Regions from separate parts of the Paenibacillus sp. Negev47 genome, predicted to be linked through region 3. Evidence: riboswitches for the same ligand, from Rfam matches in the RefSeq annotation. Region 3 holds a riboswitch; each other region holds the start of a gene.
The links. A riboswitch is a leader RNA that binds a small molecule or an ion and turns the genes downstream of it on or off. The one in region 3 is predicted to bind cyclic di-AMP.
Positions count from the first base shown of each region.

Region 1 (3,191 bases), 1.7 Mb from region 3:
CACTGGGATACTTCACCGAAGGAAGTGCAGCATCGCGTATTACGACAACAAATTGCATTGGCTCGTGAAGTGAACATGCCCATTGTCATCCATAATCGAGATGCGCACGAGGATATCATAAGAATTTTGCGTGAAGAGAAAGCTGGCGAGGTTGGTGGTGTTATGCACTCATTCTCAGGCAGCTGGGAAACCGCAAAAAGTTGTCTCGATATGGGCTTCCATCTGTCCTTCGGAGGCCCGATCACATTCAAAAATGCAAAACAGCCCAAAGAGGTGCTGGCGAAGGTTCCGATGGACCGATTTTTCATTGAAACAGATGCTCCATATTTGACACCTCATCCGTATCGTGGGAAACGGAATGAGACAGCGCATGTACGTCTGGTTGCAGAGGCAGCAGCGGAAATTAAAGGCATTTCGGTAGAGGAAATTGCTGCAATAACAACCAAAAATGCCATGGAACGATTTGGGATTTGTTAAAAAATCGAGTAAATCAGGTGAAAAAGGCAGGTAAGCGGAGGTAATTTGCCCTTTGATCCAAATAGATCAAGAATATTACAATATTTTAACCAAATATTCAGAAAAACGTACTTGATCAACGCTTTACAACATGCATCAAAACAGGATATCATCTTTTCAGTGAATTGTTGTGCGGAAAACTGGACAGATGTTCGGGGGATGAACAAAGGGACACTTTCCGATGAAACAACATTACTTTCATGAATCAGTCTCGCTGAGTCTCCGTTAACGGAGAGCGGGGGAACCAATAGGGCTTAAACAGCAGTGTATTTAGCTGCTGCGCATCATTCGCTGACCCAAAAGCAGCGAAAGGAATTGCGAAGCCATATTTGATTTCTTCTTTGGGTCTCGGGGTGAATTCAAGGGCGTCCGCCATGAGCGGGTGACCCAAGATAGGGCGGCTCTCTTTCGCCCGAACCCGACAGCTAACCTCGCAAGCGGAAAAAGAGAGGCAACCTCGTGCATGAATTTCCGATATTCAAAATCATTCGGAAGCCACGAAAGAGTTCCTCTTACACTCTTTCTTTGGCTTTTTTGTTTTTGAATAAAAGAAATGTTGTCATCATACGGTAGGTATTCAGGAGGATGACATCATGTTGCGAAGATGGGTTCATGGTGCAGAACCGGTCATATGGTCCGACCTGTGTTCTGTAGAAAAATTGGTATAGTCACGTCAAAGACATCATGCATTACTTTAGACGACGAGGCTATGAAGGAGGACGGAGAAGTGGGCACATTCCAACCAGAAGAGACCCATGAGTCACGATCATCCAGTAAGTCTTTCGCGTTGCGGTGGAAGCATGAGAACATGCGTCAAATGGCATTGATCGCGATTTTCTCAATTGCGCTTACAATCATGATCTTGTTAGTCGTTTACGGTCAGGCCGGGAAACAAATTTCACTGGTTATTGATGGCAAAGCTCAGGTGGTAGAGACTCGTACAGGAATGCTTCAGGAAATGCTGGAGGAGCAGTCAATCACAGTCAGCCCTCACGATCAGGTATCCATTCCGCTCAATGGAGCAATTACAGATGGAGACCGAATCGTTATTGAGCGGGCCGTTCCAGTCAACATTACGGCAGACGGAGACACCAAGACTCTGTATACAACCGATTCATCGGTAGAAGATGCAATTCAAAAATCAGGTATTCAAGTTGAAAATAATGATAAAGTGTATCCGGCGCTTGGAACTGCTATCAAAGCGGATATGAAGATCCGTGTAGTGCGTGTAACAAAGCGTACAGTGGATGTAGAGCAACCAATCGCTTACAAAGTAATTAAAACGGCTGACCCTAGCTTGTACAAAGGGGATAACCGTGTCGTTGTGAACGGCAAAGAAGGCACACTTGTACAGCATATCGAAAAGGTATTTCAGGATGGAGAATTGGTCTCCAAAAAAATGGTCGGCAAATCCGTCGCGAATAATCGTGTAGATAAAGTGATTGCTGTCGGCACCAAAGCGAAACCGGTCGTGAAAGAACCTGAGATTCAGATGGTATCGGCTCAAACTTCTACAACCAAAAAGGCTACAACAACGAACTCGAAGAAAACATCTGCCTCGGGCAGCAAAGTGATTACCGTATCCGGGACTTCTTTTAAATACTCCAAAGTACTTAAGAACGTATCCATGACTGCCTACTCTTCCGAAGAGCCTGGCATTGGTACCAAAACAGCTTCCGGTACTCGTGTAACGGAAGGGCGCACCATTGCGGTTGATCCCAAAGTCATTCCAATTGGCTGGTGGGTATATATCGAGGGTCTGGGCTTCCGTCGTGCGGAAGATACAGGCGGTGCCATTAAAGGCAACAAAATTGATGTATATTATGACAGTGTGAAGCATGCCCTGAATTTTGGACGTAAGAAAGGCAAGACGGTCTACGTGATCGGTCCGGTGAAGCCGGAAGCGAACTAAAATCGTTTTACTTTGAAATGGGAATGCTATAAAATAGTTGCATGAATGATTCATGCGGAATATGCGGCGGAGGGGTCTGAATTCAGTCTCCCCCGCCGTTTGGCAGAGAAGAGGATATTCCTCTTCTTTTTGCGTTAGAAAGGAAGAAATGGAACATGATAAAAGAAGTGATTGTGGTGGAAGGCCGCGATGACACGGTAGCCATTCGCCGGGCTGTGCAAGCCGATACGATAGAAACAGGTGGATCAGCCATCAACCAACGCATTCTAAAACGGATTGCGCTTGCTCAGGAGAGACGGGGAGTCATTGTACTCACAGATCCGGATCATGCCGGCGAGCGCATTCGTAAAATTATTGCGAACAAGGTCCCTGGCTGCAAGCATGCCTTCATTCCGGAAGCCGATGCGACGCGTAAAGGAGACATCGGGGTGGAAAACGCCTCACCAGAGGCGATTCGGCACGCGCTGGAACGCGTACATACTTCATACGAAGGTGCTCCAAGCCTCATCGATTGGGAGGACCTCATTGCGGCAGGACTTATCGTACACCCGCAGGCCGCCGCACGCCGTATGGAGATGGGCAATCTGCTGGGCATTGGATATTGTAATGGTAAGCAGTTTCACAAACGTCTGAGTGTATTTCAGATTACACGGGAAGAGTTCTCCACAGCATTAGCGCAAATTGAACGCGAAGGATTGTGAGCATATGAGAGACATGGAAGAAACGATTGAAATTGCAACGCCCAAGCGAACCAAAGAGATTA
Region 1 covers NZ_CM177754.1:32,053-35,243, forward strand. The annotation lists gene AC4G47_RS00145 (TatD family hydrolase) at 1-477, shown strand, start outside; cyclic di-AMP (ydaO/yuaA leader) riboswitch at 719-972, shown strand; gene AC4G47_RS00150 (resuscitation-promoting factor) at 1,244-2,428, shown strand; gene rnmV (ribonuclease M5) at 2,584-3,129, shown strand; gene rsmA (16S rRNA (adenine(1518)-N(6)/adenine(1519)-N(6))-dimethyltransferase RsmA) at 3,134-3,191, shown strand, end outside.
Region 1: another riboswitch for cyclic di-AMP. It lies ahead of AC4G47_RS00150 (resuscitation-promoting factor); the one in region 3 lies ahead of AC4G47_RS23215 (HAD family hydrolase).

Region 2 (3,191 bases), 1.8 Mb from region 3:
TAACGGAATGGCTGATTTTGCTGTCGAGGATATTCATGTTACACCCGTGCAAAAAGACGGCCAAACATTGTACGAGTCTTCCGTGACGATCGTGAAAAAAGGCAGTGATTACAACGCCGTTCCTGTTCGCATTGCTTTTGAAGACGGGCATATCCTCACCAAGCAATGGAATGGCAAGGAAGATCGCATCACCTATAAATTAACTCACACATCCCCTGTCTCCTGGGCCATGACCGATCCTCTGTACACGATCGTGCTGGAGAACCGCCACATGAACAATTTCCTGAAATCCGGACTGGATGAGCCAACAAAATCCCGCTGGAGCATGAGTGTAACCAAACTAATAGAAGCCATATTCGGAGGTCTGTCATGGTGAGGTGGAAACGGTGAAAGCAAAAATACGCGAAGGCTGGTTTCTCGTCCGTCAGCATATGTTCATTGCAGCACTCTTATTTCTCTATCAGCTCATATGGGGATATTTCCTCTATCGAATGGTTCAATCAGCGGTCGTCCCACTGCTCCTGCGCTATCCTGACCCTGATGCCGGGGAGTTAAGTACGCTTTTGTTCAAAATGGAAAGCCAACTTAACCTGTCCACCCATCCGGAGGTTCATCGTTATCTGTGGATCCTGGGGGCTATGCTGCTGGTTCGCATGTTGATCAGCCCCCTCATTCAAGCAGGACTGCTCTACTCGCTTCAGCACTATAATAGTACTGAAGAGCGCATTCCATTCGTCCGCGGAATCAAAAATCTGTGGAAACCGATGCTGTTGCTCCACAGCATACGTACATTATTGATACTTCTACCCGCCTACTGGCTCATACCGAAGCTGTATTCAATTCTACTGGATGGATTTCATTCCCTTCAATTACTCTTGCCCGGCATACCTTATGTAGCTGCCTGGTTCATATATGGCTGGGTTATCCATCACGTCCTTCTCTACATGCAGTTCGGTATTTCCGCACCGGAGGGAGAAGGTGGCGCTCACGGCACACTCAAAGCACTCTGGATTGCACTACGACATCTCATCGCCGTGATTGGCATTGCACTGCTGCTGGGCGGAGTTCACCTGCTTATCTTCGGGGCGTTCACTTCAGCCTCATGGTTACTAACAGGACTCACCGGACTTATACTACAACAGACGTATCCTCTTGCCAGATGTCTAATGAGCCTGTGGAAAATATGCGCCCATTTTCGCTTATGGCAGTCCAAAACATCCAAAGGTTAGAGCAGATCGTTTAAAAATTGTTACCATCGCATGTTAAACTCATGGCCTAATAAGTACTTATAAATAGGCAAGCCTCAACCTTTCCCCGTCAAAGGTCGAGGTTTTTTTTGCTAAATTTATTGTTAAACGTTGCCAAACCGGTACACCTCTGTTACAATAATCGCAGTGAGTTTTTAGTAACAACTTTGTAATCTTTATATTCATATTTGTAACTACTTAAAATTAAATCGTCATTTCTTGATTTCGCAGGTGCATAACTAGCATAGCCAAATTCCTGGCACCTGGGAAGCGGGGGAACCAGTTATGGGTGAATTGATCTTGCTACAGAGGGATCATAGGGGACCTTCAACCGAATCCTTAAGCTAACCTCGCAGGCGTTGGAAGGGGTATCTCTCTTGTTCAAAAAGAAATTAACCGCAGCTGTACTTAGCCTCACATTTGCATTATCACTTGGTGCAGGCAGCGCATTCGCAGATTCAAAAATGGATACAGTAATTGATTCAGCAATGGGAACTACATACAAAAGCGGGGGAACAACGCTTAACGGCTTTGACTGCTCCGGGTTCACACGGTATGTATTCGACAAGTTGGGTATTGATTTGGCACGCCAATCCAGTTCCCAATTCGAAATGGGCGATTCCGTATCCCGCATGGAGATGAGAGCTGGCGATCTGGTATTCTTTAATACAACAGGTAAAGGCGTATCTCATGTAGGAATCTTTGTAGGGGATGGAAAGTTCGCACACTCCTCTTCTTCCAAAGGCGTTACGATCAGTGCATTGAGCGAAAACTACTGGGCCAATCGTTATGTTGGCGCTAAACGGATTATGAGCACGGACGCATATGAATCACTGGCCCTTGACTAGGGACAAGCTGGGCAACATGATGCTGTAACCATTAACCCTACTGGAACGAAGTAAGAAGTATAACAGAACCGCCCGGTACATTCTCCGCAGGAATGTATCCGGCGGTTTTTTTGTGCTTCATCCCCTGTTCACGTAGCAAGTAACACACGAGGCATATCCTGCGACATCAACAGCTTTACTTGGCGTTCGTTTGTCCGTGCCCTTATGATGTTTTTACCCATCCCGTTATAATATAAACGTAATTACCGGAACTTTTGTTTCATTTTTTTCCCAAAGTTGCAGACTTGCTAAAAGAACTGCTCTTTTGTAGAGTGGACAGAGGGTTTGGTGATGAATGAGAGGAGCGTGCAGATGTATGAATGAAGCCCCTGTGACGTTTCACGTTGTACCCATGCTAGAAGAACATGCGGAGTTTATCTGCAATTGGCAATACGAGCCGCCTTATAATATCTACAGCTGGCTCCCCTGGGAGCAGATGAAGGCACTTGAAGTGGAATTTGGGGATGCACAGCTACGGCAGGAACAATATGCGATTGTTCTAGATCAGAACGAACGCATATATGGATTTGTTCAATACTTCCCCCTTCAAGGGGTAACCCGGATTGGCCTCGGCATGCATCCAGAGCTGTGTGGTCAGGGTCAAGGGAAAGCTTTTGTCACCGCCATTGTACAGGAAGCCATTCGCCGAAACCGGACGAATGAGATTGACCTGGAAGTGCTGACTTGGAATGCCCGTGCCATTCAAGTCTATCTGAAGAGTGGATTTGTCATCCAGGATACATACGAACGACAGACCCCTACCGGCTTAATGCCCTTTCACTGCATGGTCTATGAAGGGCCTCGTGATTAGAATTCATTGCAAAACAACCAAATCTGCTCCTTGTTATGTGATTAGTTCAAAAAATTACCACAAAATGCTATGATGTGACTACAGGTTCCGTTATAATGATATGGATAGTTTCAGGTTAGATGATCTTTCATTCTGGAGGGGACATAAGGGATGCACAAATGGATCATGAGCGGGGTATTTTTTGCAGCATGCGCTTTAGCTATTGTTTTAATGTTTACGCTTCCAGGGAAAGAGGAAGTGGCTGAA
Region 2 covers NZ_CM177754.1:110,367-113,557, reverse strand. The annotation lists gene AC4G47_RS00550 (M1 family metallopeptidase) at 1-376, shown strand, start outside; gene AC4G47_RS00545 (hypothetical protein) at 387-1,229, shown strand; cyclic di-AMP (ydaO/yuaA leader) riboswitch at 1,484-1,621, shown strand; gene AC4G47_RS00540 (C40 family peptidase) at 1,625-2,095, shown strand; gene AC4G47_RS00535 (GNAT family N-acetyltransferase) at 2,451-2,945, shown strand; gene AC4G47_RS00530 (c-type cytochrome) at 3,096-3,191, shown strand, end outside.
Region 2: another riboswitch for cyclic di-AMP. It lies ahead of AC4G47_RS00540 (C40 family peptidase); the one in region 3 lies ahead of AC4G47_RS23215 (HAD family hydrolase).

Region 3 (3,191 bases):
TGTTGCTATACAGCAACGTGTTTTCATTTATAGTAGAATCTCTCGTACGCAATCATCTAATCCTGGTTTGGCACCAATAACGGCAGGAGCTTATCCAATGAATCAACAGTCCAATCTGCACGTTCGTCATCCGATAGTTCCGGCTGGAATCTCCCGTAACCCTGCATAATCCGTATCGTACGCATGCCCAGCTTCCGAGCAGGAATAATGTCGTTATCGATCCGATCCCCGATCATGACGGCTTCCTCTGGTTCACAACCGGCCTGCTTCAAGGCTACAGCGTATAACTCAGGGTCTGGCTTGGACACCCCTTCTTCAGCCGAACAGGCCAGAACATCAACATACTTCCGCAACCCGTAGCTCTCCAGTCTCTCTTCCGTTCCAGGACTTTGATTGGCAATAATGCCAATGCGATAATGCTTCGACAAGTGCTCAAGAACCGAATCCGCTGAAGGAAAAGGACGTTCAAGATCTTTTTGAAACTTCAGCTTGTCCTGAATCTGTTTTTGGTGCTTCTCGTCTCCAATGAATGTTCGAATAGCCACTCTCATAGGCCATTGCTCATAATTCTGGTAACAGTTCGTGAACAGTTCTCGTACCGCCTCAATCTGCACCGGATACCCCAAAGCGCATGCTTCACGGACGAACTGTCCGATAATATCATCAACCGGCTCCCATTCGTCCACCAGCGTATCTCCAACATCAAAAAACAACCACTTTATTCCACCTACATCCGGCACGCCAATTCCTCCTTGTAAGCCACAGGCGATTCCTGATCCTAATTTAAAAGTCGTGTTCAAAAAGTCTGGTTTTCAGTACCGAGAAGATGGAATGAAGCTAGAAATGGAGTAGCGGAGCGTAGGGAAAACTACGTGAGCAACTACAGTGTTTCCGAAGGAAACATACTTCGTAAGCATATTCTTATTCGGCTGAATTTCATATTCGATGCTGAGGATGCCGCCAGGCATCCTTCGTAATCAAAAGCGGACTTTTTGAACTACCTCTAAAAACCATAAAAAAGAAGACCCACCATCAAGCATGAGTCTCCTCAAATTTCCGTTTATTGATATATTCAATTATAACAGGCCCCTTACACCGGAGCAATCACAAGCTATCAAGCTAGCGCACTAACCATTCAGGAGAAAGCCGACTTCCCCATTGAGTGAATATACAATTCGGTCTGCGCCCATCCCCCGATAGATGCCCTTTGGATGACTCTGTTCCGTAATGACGCACAGGGACTTCGATGTCCATGAACGGCAGATTTGCAAATAACGACAGGTCAGATTCAGGCTGTTTTCGAAAATAAACACATTGCCTACGCTGCCCTGCGGCAAAAACCATTTTTGAGCTGCAGCCGTGTTCATGCGAATGACATGCTCTACCCCGATTCTACGGAGTCTACGCTCTTCCCCTGCACTGTTGGTTAGAACGGCAAACGGCATTTTTTTGTACATTAGCAATTTGATAAATTTGCGTCCTGCTTCATTTGGAGCAGTCACTAAGATCATCTCAGTATCCATCATTCGTTCCTCCCTTGGCGTGAAAAGACAACAAAAAAGAAGCGTGGGGGACCAAGGCCTCCCGAACGCTTCTTAAATAATCCATGGCGAAAACACCATGAACCAGCGTACGGCTTGTTGCCTCTCCCTTTAACGCTTACGAGGTTAGCTGACGGATTCGGGCGCGAGAGTCGCCCTATTTCCGGCTGTCACCGGAAAATTCACCCCATGAATGCCCACTGTCCTGGACAGCGCATTCCGTTGGTTCCCCCGTTTCCCACTCATCAATGAATGGAAACTCAGCGATTAAAACATCGTTCGTATATCTTAAAGTAAGATCGAGCGATATTATCGTTTGTTTCGTTTTTCAAGTACAATTTAGTTTAAATTGAAATTACGTTATGAATCATACACCCGCGCCATGACGGTGTAAAGTCCGCACAGATCACCGAATCGGCAGATTTTCGCCAATACCCATACATAATAGCGCTTACAACAAGGTTATACTCTATCTATCTCTTCAAGTCTATCTAATTCTCACTCTGACGAAAATCACATCGCAATTCATTCACGTATTCTGCACAACTTGCCTGTTTTGATTCTTTTAACACCATATTAGTTTTGTATTATTTAATTGCAACCAATATAATAAGGGGTATAAGATTATATAATGGAGGCGATTTAGATGACAATCTACGATTACAAAGTGAATACTCTTCGCGGTCAAGAAGTTGAAATGTCCGACTACCGTGACAAAGTGCTACTGATTGTGAATACGGCTAGCTCATGTGGCCTCACTCCTCAATTCAAAGGTCTGCAAGAACTACAAGACAAGTTTCAGGATGCTCCGTTTGAAGTTCTGGGTTTTCCAAGCAACCAATTTGCACAGGAAAAAGGCTCTTCGGACGACATTGCAGAGTTCTGTCAGATGAATTATGGCGTGAGCTTCCCTATGTTCGAGAAAATTGATGTGAACGGCTCAAGCGCTCATCCTCTCTTCCAGCATCTAAGCAAGGAAGCTCCTGGCCTGCTCGGCTCCAAAGCAATCAAATGGAATTTCACCAAATTCCTTGTGGATCAGAACGGACAGGTACTGAAACGTTATGCTCCCAAAACAACACCCGACAAGATTGAAGAAGATATCAAGAACTTGCTTCAAAAATAATACATAGGCCACCCGTAACCGGAAGGTAAGCACGATCGCCTCGGTAATGGATGGCCTTTTTTCTAACTTGATGTCATAATGGTCGAAAAGACAAAAAGAAGAAGCTTTCCAATAAAGGAAAGCTTCTTCTTAATCGTTCATATGATGCGGTCGAGAGGACTCGAACCTCCACGGGCATACGCCCACTACCCCCTCAAGATAGCGTGTCTGCCATTCCACCACGACCGCATGTCGTAAATAATCGGCAACAGAATTGATTATACCGGGTTTAGATCTAAAAGTAAAGTATTTTTTAATGCTTCTTTTTCAGCCAGGCATTTTCCTCAAAAATCGCATATTCTCGTCATGTTTAGTCATGAACTGCATATCATTAGTTTTGATCCCCTCTTTTCCGGATAGAGCCGATCTGTGTAATCATTTATATATAGTAATATATAATCTTCCCCTATACCCTGTGAATACCTAACTTAAAATGATACATTAAATAACACAATATATGATTTATCATTTTTAAAACAATAAAT
Region 3 covers NZ_CM177754.1:5,130,438-5,133,628, forward strand. The annotation lists gene AC4G47_RS23210 (HAD family hydrolase) at 57-740, opposite strand; gene AC4G47_RS23215 (HAD family hydrolase) at 1,128-1,526, opposite strand; cyclic di-AMP (ydaO/yuaA leader) riboswitch at 1,642-1,817, opposite strand; gene AC4G47_RS23220 (glutathione peroxidase) at 2,188-2,667, shown strand; tRNA gene AC4G47_RS23225 (tRNA-Leu) at 2,813-2,895, opposite strand.

Region 4 (3,191 bases), 610 kb from region 3:
ATTTCATTTTAGGTCTCTTTTTGTAAATAAATTTGGAATATAGGAGCCATGAACATGATCAGTGATTCAGAACTGGACGCTCTGCGTCTGTCAGGTGAGAAAGTAAGAGTAGTGAGGGACGAGCTGGAAACTAACGATGTAACCGGGATTGTGGTTGCCTGGGATGGTGAGCAGGTACTTATCCGTCGTCGGAATCGACGTGTTGTTAAGCTGGATCGCAATTACCGATATCAGTTGTTCAGCGAGCCGCGCCAAAGTTTACTTAGTGAGTAACCGTATAATTTCGCTAGAACATGAACATTTAATTGTTTGCAATTACCATGATTTCTTGGCATAAATGACTTACTCGGGTGAGAAGATAGGTACAGTGAGGAAATCTGTAACTATAGCCGAGAGGATGTGCTGCAAATGACATTGATGAATGATAAAGTTCATGCCTACAAGGATCAGATTGGAGCATTAAGCGACGTGCTGCCAGGTGTGGTGAAGTCGTATCATGAGTTTACCGGAGAATGTTTTCAGCCTGGCGTAATTGATGCGAAGACGAAACAGCTCATTGCGCTCGGAATTGGCCTATTTGCTAACAATGAGGTATGTACCTTCTATCATGTGGAAGAAGCCCGTGCGAAGGGTGCTACAGATCAGGAGATCATGGAGACCGTTGCAGTTGCTGGAGCTGTCGGAGGCGGACATGCGCTGTCTCAAGGCGCAATGCGAGTGCAGAAGGCGTTGCATTAAATACAGGTAAGGTAGTACAAGGATTGGTCCATACATGACTAGCTAAACAAAAGAGGAGGTTCCGGGTGATCCGGAGCCTCCTCTTTCTATATCATACCTACATTTTCCCTAACATTTTATCGTACATAAACTGTCCAGTCACCCGACGTGCTGTTACGTAACGATCATTAAAATAAGGATTCGACAACTTGGTGATGCTTACCCCTTTACTGCTGGAAGCATGAGCGAATTGTCCGCCACCGATATATACACCTGTATGTGAAATGCCTTTGCCCATCGTATTGAAGAACACCAGATCACCTGTGCGAATGTTACTTTTGGATACCGGAGTACCTGCCTTGGCTTGCTGCTGCGAAGTACGTGGCAATTCAATGCTGTATTTGTTGAAAAGATATCTCATAAACCCGGAACAGTCGAAGCCAGCCAGCGTCGTGCCACCCCACTTGTAAGGTATGCCTGTCATGTTGTTCACTACGGAGTTAATACTGCTTGCCTCTGTGCTTGTTGCCCCGGATGTAAATAGTACAGCTGCTCCAAAAATGGAGATAATCAGTTTTTTCAAAATAAATGTTCTCCCTTCGATGCCTACGGAGTTAGCTAAGGGTTCGGTAGAAGGTTCCCTATATTTCCTATGTATAAGAATAATTCACCCAAATTGGTTCCCCCGTTTTCAAACATGAAACTCGGCAATGAATAATTAAGTTTTTGTAACTATTTGAAACTATATTGCATAAATGCGTAATTGTCAAACCCATTTAAAACCCTTCGTTTTACCCCAATGTTATCGGAATTACGGTTTTTATATGAAAGAGGGGATCAAGTTTGGGTATCATTCATGACAAAAACGTCACTATTGATTCGTTGAAGGTGATTTTGGACAAATAAATAAGTTTGTCATGAGTTAAAAGAACTATTCCGTTATGTAGAATTAAAGAGATTATATTGATTAAGTTGCATATATTGACAAAAATCGATTTTTTGCATATTATCGTTTTATCCAATCCACATATTGGATGGAATTTGATTTTATTGTGCGATGAATTCAAATAAAGGAGGTTTGGGGTTCGAATCTTAAGTTAGGTAGAAGTGGGAGATTTATTAAAACGAACATAGGAGAGTGTTATCTTTGAAAGCAAAAAAAATAGTTACTTTTGTTCTAGCATGTACCATGGTATTCTCAGCCGTTGGAATGGCAGTTCTCCCTGTAGCAACGGTATCTGCTGCCGATGCATCAGGTACAACAGCAAGTATTTCCGATGTTTTGAAGAACCAGCTGCCAGATGGAGGTTGGAGAAAGGATTATAAACAAACCAGTGGAGAATGGGCGAAGTCCACGATTGACAACAAGGCTACATACTCAGAGATTAGAAGATTGGCGAAGGAATTCAAAAAGACGAATGATCCGCGCTACTCAGCGGCTGCAATTAAAGGAATCAATTTTTTGATTAATATGCAGTATTCAAACGGTGGATGGCCGCAAGTGTACCAAAGCTCCGGATATCACAAACACATCACTTATAATGATGATGCCATGATTAACGTCATGTACATGCTGGATGAAGTAGCAACGCGTAAAGGTGACTTCTCGTTTATCGACAGTGCCCTTGCCAATCGCAGTAAGAACTCAGTTGCTAAAGGTGTAGAAGCGATTCTGAATACACAGGTCGTTTCAGGCGGTAAGCTGACAGCATGGGGACAACAACATGATTCCAGTTCCCTTAAACCGGCAAGCGCAAGAATCTATGAAGTACCATCGCTGACGGCTGCAGAGAGTGTAACGATTGTTAAATTCCTGAAAACCAGACCTGCTAACGCCAAAATTACGGCATCCATTAAAGGAGCCGAGGCGTGGTTTAACAAAGTGAAGATTACGGGTTACAAGTATGAAAGAGCAAACGGAGACAGCAAAATTATCGCTGATTCCAAAGCTGCACCGATCTGGGCTCGCTTCTACGAAGTGGGAACGGATAAACCGATCTTTATTGGTCGCGACGGGGTAGTTAGATACAAACTAAGTGATATTGATAAAGAAAGAAGAGGCGGTTATGCATGGTACGGTAACTGGCCTTCCAAGCTGTAAATAGTAAGGAGTCGCAGGTTTCATTGCGTCAATTCCTAGTAACTATAAGTAAAGCCCGACTCAGACATGGACGTCTGGCTCGGGCTTTATTGTTATTATTTTCACTGTTGACACGATAGATTCCGCATGATATATTATTTCTTGTCGCCGAGATTGCTTACGGAGATATAATATGCGGTCGTGGCGGAATTGGCAGACGCGCACGGTTCAGGTCCGTGTGGGCTAACCCCCGTGGAGGTTCGAGTCCTCTCGACCGCATCAAATAAATAAAAGGTTCCTCTTAGGCTAATACCTTCGAGGAACCTTTTTGTATTGTCCCAAACAAGTTGTCTCGTCCGATAGTTTACTGAGCCGACACTTGAATACGATCAAT
Region 4 covers NZ_CM177754.1:4,519,394-4,522,584, reverse strand. The annotation lists gene AC4G47_RS20190 (hypothetical protein) at 55-273, shown strand; gene AC4G47_RS20185 (carboxymuconolactone decarboxylase family protein) at 409-738, shown strand; gene AC4G47_RS20180 (C40 family peptidase) at 836-1,300, opposite strand; cyclic di-AMP (ydaO/yuaA leader) riboswitch at 1,306-1,437, opposite strand; gene pelA (pectate lyase) at 1,865-2,818, shown strand; tRNA gene AC4G47_RS20170 (tRNA-Leu) at 2,993-3,076, shown strand.
Region 4: another riboswitch for cyclic di-AMP. It lies ahead of AC4G47_RS20180 (C40 family peptidase); the one in region 3 lies ahead of AC4G47_RS23215 (HAD family hydrolase).